DNA from 2 places in the Collimonas sp. PA-H2 genome. Region 2 is predicted to be linked to the other one. Evidence: predicted binding sites of a transcription regulator. Region 2 holds the regulator's gene; the other holds the start of a gene.
The links. The regulator LexA, encoded in region 2, represses DNA repair genes until DNA is damaged. The targets are predictions, from matches to a motif close to ACTGTATNNNNATACAGT.
Positions count from the first base shown of each region.

Region 1: recA (recombinase RecA) is a predicted target of LexA. The motif match lies at 2,159-2,176, and genes of this name have one in related genera.

Region 1 is NZ_PDBX01000001.1:1,550,953-1,554,801, forward strand. It holds gene BCF11_RS06950 (DUF2889 domain-containing protein) at 1-80, opposite strand, end outside; gene recX (recombination regulator RecX) at 335-796, opposite strand; gene recA (recombinase RecA) at 980-2,098, opposite strand; gene ggt (gamma-glutamyltransferase) at 2,645-3,849, shown strand, end outside.
Region 2 is NZ_PDBX01000001.1:4,865,830-4,869,678, forward strand. It holds gene BCF11_RS22310 (inositol monophosphatase family protein) at 1-33, opposite strand, end outside; gene BCF11_RS22315 (RNA methyltransferase) at 297-1,073, shown strand; gene lexA (transcriptional repressor LexA) at 1,129-1,776, opposite strand; gene rpsF (30S ribosomal protein S6) at 2,089-2,457, shown strand; gene priB (primosomal replication protein N) at 2,504-2,821, shown strand; gene rpsR (30S ribosomal protein S18) at 2,872-3,156, shown strand; gene rplI (50S ribosomal protein L9) at 3,183-3,635, shown strand; gene BCF11_RS28530 (hypothetical protein) at 3,632-3,754, opposite strand; gene BCF11_RS22345 (replicative DNA helicase) at 3,753-3,849, shown strand, end outside.

The DNA.
Region 1 (3,849 bases), 3.3 Mb from region 2:
TCGTCGCGCACAAATGCTTCGATGTGAATCGCGCGGGTGTGCTTCAACGCTCGGCGGGAAATGGATGGTGTCAGAGACATAATGGTGGACTTATTTGCGTGTCGTTACCACAGTTTCTATGGTAACTGCCGCTCCTGCGGTTTGCAAAAAACCCCAAAAGTGTAGCACAGCTTCGCTGGCTTAGCGATGTTGACGGACAGTTGCAAAATAGCCATCAACGGCGTTCGCCATGGAATCAGCTGGAGAAACAAGAAGGCGCAAGATAGAAAGCAGTATGAGCATGCTGCCGGTTTTGTCGCATTTCAATCACATATATAAATGCAGCGCTTCGCTCTCAGCAATCTTCAGCGTCCTCATCCCCGCCTTTTACCGCTGCCTGTATGGCCCGATGAGAAAACCCGCGCTGCAGCAGGAAGCGCATCTGCTTGGCCCGTTCGGCAGCGTCCGCCGGCGGCTGATTGAATTTCTTGCGCCAGACCTCGCGCGCGCGCGCGACTTCGCCGCTGGCCAAGTCTGCCTTGATGTCCACCAGTGACTCGGCGTCAATCCCGTGGCTTTGCAATTCGGAGAGGATGCGGCTGTTGCCGTAGCGATGGGCGCGGCGGTGGATCAGTGATTCGGAGAAGCGCGATTGCGACAGCAGCTTGGCGGCTTCCAACGTGTCGAGCAAGGCTTCGATGTCGTCGCCTTCCTGTGCATAGCGCGCCAGTTTGCGCGCCAGTTCCAGGCGGCTGTGTTCGCGTGCCGATAGATAGCGCAGCGCCCTGCCCTTCAGGCTGATTTGCAGTTTGGCCATCTCCGCTTTCCGAGTAATGCGTATTAAGTATCAAGTAGCGCTGGTTATGTACTTTATGTACTGTATGTGCAGCTCGCTACAAACAACAACGCCTTTCAAAAACCCGTTGCGCGGAATTTTATGAAAGGCGTTTTCTTTGACTACCCAGCCGGCTTAATTGCTTAAGCGAGGCCGGCCAGGATGTTAGACCGGCTCTTCAGCCTTGGCCGCGGCCGCAGCAGCGGCTTTATTGGCCTTGGCAGCGGCTTTGTCAGCCTTGTCGCCGCCTTCCGCCTTGATCTCGCCCAACAGCGGCACACCCAGCGAAGCGCGCACCTTGTTTTCGATCTCGCGCGCCAGTTCCGGACGTTCTTTCAGGTAGGTGCGTGCATTGTCCTTGCCCTGGCCGATGCGTTCGCCGTTGTAGCTGTACCAGGCGCCCGACTTTTCAACGATCTTGGCATCGGAACCGAGATCGAGGATTTCACCTTCGCGCGACGTGCCTTCGCCATACAGGATGTCGAAGTGCGCTTCCTTGAATGGCGGCGCGATCTTGTTCTTGACGACCTTGACCTTGGTTTCGTTGCCGATGACTTCGTCGCCGGACTTGATCGAGCCGGTACGGCGGATATCCAGGCGCACTGAAGCGTAGAACTTGAGGGCATTGCCGCCGGTGGTGGTTTCCGGATTGCCGAACATGACGCCGATCTTCATGCGGATCTGGTTGATGAAGATCACCAGGGTATTAGTGCGGTTGATGCTGCCGGTCAGCTTGCGCAACGCTTGCGACATCAAACGTGCTTGCAGGCCTGGCAGGGAATCGCCCATGTCGCCTTCGATTTCAGCACGTGGCGTCAGCGCCGCCACCGAGTCGATCACGATCAGGTCGACGCCGCCGGAACGCACCAGCGCATCGGTGATTTCCAGCGCTTGTTCGCCGGTATCCGGTTGCGAGATCAGCAGTTCCGACAGGTTGATGCCCAGTTTCTGGGCATAGCCGACGTCCAGCGCATGCTCTGCATCGATGAAGGCGCAGGTGCCACCCAGCTTTTGCATTTCGGCGATGGTTTGCAGGGTCAGCGTGGTCTTGCCCGACGATTCCGGACCGTAGATTTCCACTACGCGGCCGCGCGGCAGGCCGCCGACACCGAGCGCGATATCGAGGCCGAGCGAGCCGGTCGAGACTACTTGCACTTCTTCGACCACCGCGCCGTCGTCCATCCGCATGACCGAACCTTTGCCGAACTGCTTTTCGATCTGCGCCAAGGCCGCGGCAAGGGCCTTGCTTTTATCCGGGTTGGCGGCGGATTTTTTATCGTCCATGGTTGCTCTTTCGACAAAAAGGATGAGGTTACTGTGACAAATTCGGGACTTCAGGTAAGCACTGTATAAAAAAACAGTGATTTATGCAAGCACTGTTATTCATTTTCAAAAAACCTGTGGCCATATTGTATGTCCGCAAGCCCCTGACTTGCATCCGGATTATCGCAAACTGCCAAACCAAGGCTATGTTTAGGCCTGAACTTATGCCCGATCCTGGTGAAAATACAGCGGACGAAGCGGGCGCAAATTATGCTTAATACGCATATCGTCATCCGGAAAAGTAAAAAGGACAACGGCCGGACGACAGCAATGCAATAATTGTGACGCTTATTTTTGCTTATTTCTTATTCCTGCAGCCAGTCCGCTGCCGGTTCAGACATATGCGCCATATTCAAAGCTAGGGGCAAGCGGCTTGCCCACTAATAAAAGGGAGAAGGTATGCGTACTACTTATTGGTTGAAACCATTGGCGGCATCGGTACTGCTGCTGGGCTTGCTGGGCAGCGTACAGGCAGCATCCGCACCCGCGGTCGAAGCGAAGAACGGCATGGTGGTGACTTCCCAGCACCTGGCTTCGCAGGTCGGGGCCGACATCCTCAAGATGGGCGGCAACGCCGTCGATGCGGCGGTAGCGGTCGGTTATGCGCAGGCGGTGGTGAATCCCTGCTGCGGCAATATCGGCGGCGGCGGCTTCATGACCATCCACCTGGCCGATGGCCGCGATACCTTCATCAATTTCCGCGAAACCGCACCGGCCGCGGCCAGCGCCAATATGTACCTGGACGCTAACGGCAAGGCGATCACCAACGCCAGCCTGTTTGGCTACCTGGCGGCAGGTGTTCCCGGCACCGTGCTGGGACTCGACAGCGCGCAACGCAAATACGGCAAGCTGACTCGTGCACAAGTCATGCAGCCGGCGATCAAGCTGGCGCGTGACGGTTACATCCTGAACCGCGGCGACACCGACATCCTCGACACCACCATCGCCCAGTTCAAGAAGGACCCGGAAGCGGCCCGCCTGTTCCTGCGCCGCGACGGCACGCCATTGCAGCCGGGCGACCGCCTGGTGCAGAAGGACCTGGCCAAGACCCTGGAAGCCATCTCGCGCAACGGTCCCGACGCCTTCTACAAAGGCGCGATCCCGGAAGCAGTGGAACGCGCCTCCAAGGCGGGCGGCGGCATCATTACCGCGGCCGACTTTGCCAGTTACAAGATCAGCGAAAGCGCACCGCTGTCGTGCAACTATCGCGGCTATGTGTTCGTCTCCGCCCCGCCGCCTAGCTCCGGCGGCGCCACCATGTGCCAGATCCTCAATATTCTCGAGGGCTACGACATGAAGGGACTCGGCTTCCACTCGGCAGCCTCGGTGCACTACATGACCGAAGCCATGCGCCATTCCTATATGGACCGCAACACTTTCCTGGGCGACCCGGCCTTCGTCAAGAATCCGCTGGACCGCTTGCTGAGCAAGGAATACGCCGCCGCTATCCGCGCAAAGATCAGCGCCGACAAGGCTACGCCATCGGTAGAAGTGCAGCCAGGCATGGCGCCGCACGAGAAGCCTGAAACCACCCACTACTCGATCGTCGACAAGGACGGCAATGCGGTGTCGACCACCTACACCATCAACGGCCGCTTCGGCGCCGTGGTGATTGCGCCGGGCACCGGCTTCTTCCTCAACGATGAAATGGATGACTTCACCGTCAAGGCCGGCGTGCAGAACCTGTTCGGCCTGGTGCAAGGCGCGACCAA
Region 2 (3,849 bases):
GGCCTTGATGGCCGTATTGAGCATTGGATGCATGATCGGGTTCCGTTAAAATGGCGGCACTGTGCCAACCGGGAACAGAACCGCCTATTGATTGATAATAATGAACGATGCGGACTTTCCGGCGCCTATCCGATACTTATTTTGATAAATAAGCAGCTTTTAGTCGCAGAAATCTGCGTTATGGCGCTATTTTAAACCTAGATTGCTTAATTGAACGCTTACTTTTACCCGAAAGGCCAGATGAACACAGATTTTCTTTCGTTTGATAGCGCTCGTCGCTTGAGTGGAGGGCACAAATGAATTCGGCGAAAATCGATACGTCTCTTTTTCAGCGGCTGCGCTTCGTGCTGGTCGAAACCAGCAGTCCCGGCAATGTCGGCGCTGCCGCCCGCGCGATCAAAACCATGGGGTTTTCCGAGCTGGTCCTGGTCAATCCGCGTTTTCCTGACGTCCTGCAGCGCGAAGAAGCCGTGGCGTTCGCCAGCGGCGCACAGGATATCCTGGCTTCGGCGCGAATCGTCGACAGCGTTGAGCAGGCCTTGGAGGGGTGCAATTTCGCCGCCGCCCTGAGCGCCCGCTTGCGCGAATTCTCGCCGCCCTTGACTGCGCCGCGCGCGTTGGCGGCGCAGCTTGCAGGCGATGTCAGCCTCAATGCCGCGGTATTGTTTGGCAGCGAGCGTTACGGCTTGCCCAACGAAGTAGTGGAGAAGTGCAATGTCTTGCTGAATATTCCTGCCAATCCAGAATACTCGTCGCTGAATCTGGCGCAAGCGGTGCAAGTGCTGGCCTATGAATGCCGGGTTGCCGCCGGCGAGGATTTGTCACCCGCAGGGGCCGGCGAGATCGGTTTCCAGGGCAATGCCGCCAGCCTGACCGACATCGACGGCATGTTTGCGCATCTGGAGCAGGCTTTGATCGAAATTGAATTCCTCGATCCCGCCAGCCCGAAAAAATTGATGCCGCGCCTGAAACGGCTGTTTTCACGGGCTCAGCTGGAAACCGAAGAGGTCAATATCCTACGCGGCATCGCCAGTCAGATACTGACCAAGCGGCGCCGGCTCGACCGCTCCTGACGCCGGACTGGGGCCTGCCGCTGCGGCAGGTCCGGCCGTGTTTTTTTGTTGCTCCTTAGTTCCAGCTACGCAGCAGGCCGACCGCAAGGCCTTCCAGGGCGAAGTCTTCCTGGGCGTTGACAACAATAGGTTCAAAATCCGGGTTTTCGGGAAGCAGCTGGATTACCGAGCCGGTTTTCTGATAGCGCTTGACGGTGACATCGTCGCCGAGCCGGGCCACGACGATCTGGCCATTTCTTGCGCTGTCGGCTTTCTTTACCGCCAGCAAGTCGCCATCCAGGATGCCGGCGTCGCGCATCGACATGCCGCGAACCTTCAGCAGATAGTCCGGCTTGGCGCTGAACAGGGCAGGGTCGACGTTGTAGCTGGCCTGGATGTGCTCCTGCGCCAGGATAGGCGAGCCGGCGGCGACGCGGCCGACCAGCGGCAGGCTGAGCTGCATCAGGGCCGGGTGGGGCAGCGCCAGTTGCGTGCCCTGGCTGCGCAGCGTGGTTTCCGTCAGGCGGATGCCGCGCGAGGTGCCGGGGGCGATCACGATGGCGCCCTTGCGCGCCAGCGCCTGCAAATGTTCTTCTGCCGCATTCGCCGAACGGAAGCCGAGTTCGGTCGCGATTTCCGCGCGCGTCGGCGGGAAGCCGGTGTTTTCGATGGCGTCCCTGATCAGGTCGAGGATTTGCTGTTGGCGGGCGGTCAGTTTAATCATAAGTGTTTGAAGGCAAGGTTTGACAGCCGAGGCTATCCAATTCAGATAGAAGCACAAAGCGACAAGAAGGGCATAAGCGCGTTGCGCTGCATTTGTGCTGTGTATATCAACAGTCTGTATTTTTGTACAGTATTTGTGCAAATGCAAGATAAATTGATGCGATTTAGCCACTTACTTATGCTTAGGTGGCCGCAGGCGCCTGAAAGCATTGAGTTTTGTTGCAATTGCGCGTACTATTGCTGGTTTTCCTCTTCCCACACTCGTCTTGACGCCGAGGTGGGCGATTCTTCAATCAGTCCAAAAGGAGCTTACATGCGTCATTATGAAATCGTATTTATCGTCCATCCAGATCAAAGCGAGCAAGTGCCTGCAATGATCGAACGCTACAAAGGTATCGTCACTACACGTGGCGGCACTGTACATCGCGTGGAAGACTGGGGCCGCCGTCAACTGGCATACCTGATCCAGAAACTGGCAAAAGCGCATTACGTCTGCCTGAACATCGAGTGCGACAGCGAAACTCTGGCTGAAATCGAAACCGGCTTCAAGTTCAATGATGCGGTATTGCGTCATCTGACCGTCAAGCTGAAGAAGGCCGAAACAGGTCCTTCGCCAATGATGAAGGCTGTGCAGAAGGAAGATGCTGCCAAGAGCCATCGCACTGAAGCGCCGGCAGCCTGATTTATCTTCCCCGCCAGCATTCTTATAGCCATCGAGTCCATCAGGAGTGAGCCAAGCCAATAACGTGTTTCAGCTGGTTGCCGAAATTGCCGAACGTGAAGTCATACGTTATACACCGGCAGGCATTCCGATCGTATCTGCAAACCTGCAGCACCGTTCGGAGCCGATTGAAGCAGGAATAAAGCGTTTGATCGAATTTGAAATCGCCGCGCTAGCCGTCGGCGAGATTTCAGGAAGATTCAGTCAGGCGCCATTGGGAGGCACCTTCTGGTTTACCGGTTTTATGGCGCGCAAGAGTCGCAACGGCAGGAGTCTGGTATTTCACATCACGGATTTCGCTGCAATGGAAGCAGATGGTTCCTAGAGAACATAGCGGAAATTGCAGATTAATTATTTTAGATACAGGAGCCAAAAATGGCATTCGGTAAAAAGTTCGATAAAAGCAAACTGAAAAACAAGCGTCAACAACAAAACCCGCTGTTCAAGCGCAAGAAATTCTGCCGTTTCACCGCTGCACACGTTGCCAGCGTTGATTACAAGGATGTCGACACGCTCAAGGATTTTGTTCAGGAAAACGGCAAGATCATGCCAGCACGTCTGACCGGCACCAAGGCAATCTATCAACGTCAAGTGGACACTGCGATCAAGCGCGCACGTTTCCTGGCGCTGCTGCCATACACCGATCTGCACAACGCTTAATTGACGACTTGAAATAGGAGAAAAATATGCAAGTTATTCTGTTGGAAAAAGTCGTTAATCTCGGCAATCTGGGCGAAGTTGTTCGCGTCAAGGACGGTTACGCGCGTAACTTCCTGATCCCGCAACGTATGGCACGTCGTGCTACCACAACTGCTATCGCTGAATTCGAAGCGAAGCGCGCTGACCTGGAAACAGCGGCAGCAGCCAAGCTGGCTGTGGCTCAAGGCCAGGGCGAAAAACTGAGCGGCCTGACTGTTCAGATCTCGCAAAAATCGGGCGTTGACGGCCGTCTGTTCGGTTCCGTGACCAACTTCGACATCGCTGAAGCGCTGACCAAGCAAGGTTTCGCAGTTGAAAAAGCACAAGTTCGCCTGCCGAACGGCCCGCTGAAGACGACTGGCGAACATCCTGTTGCAGTTGCTCTGCACACTGACGTCGTTGTTGACATCGTCATCGCAGTGATCGGCGAACACGTTTAATACGTTGTTGGCAAAAAAATCATTGCAGTAAAAAAAGCCGGTTTTTCCCGGCTTTTTTTACGTCCTTTTTCTGGCAGTGCAGCAAGACGCTTATAAGAAGCAGGTATAATTCGCGCCATGAAAGCACCTTCTAAAGCACCGTCCGATCCGCAGTTAGATTCCCTCCGCGTACCACCCCATTCGATCGAAGCAGAACAGTCCGTTTTAGGCGGAT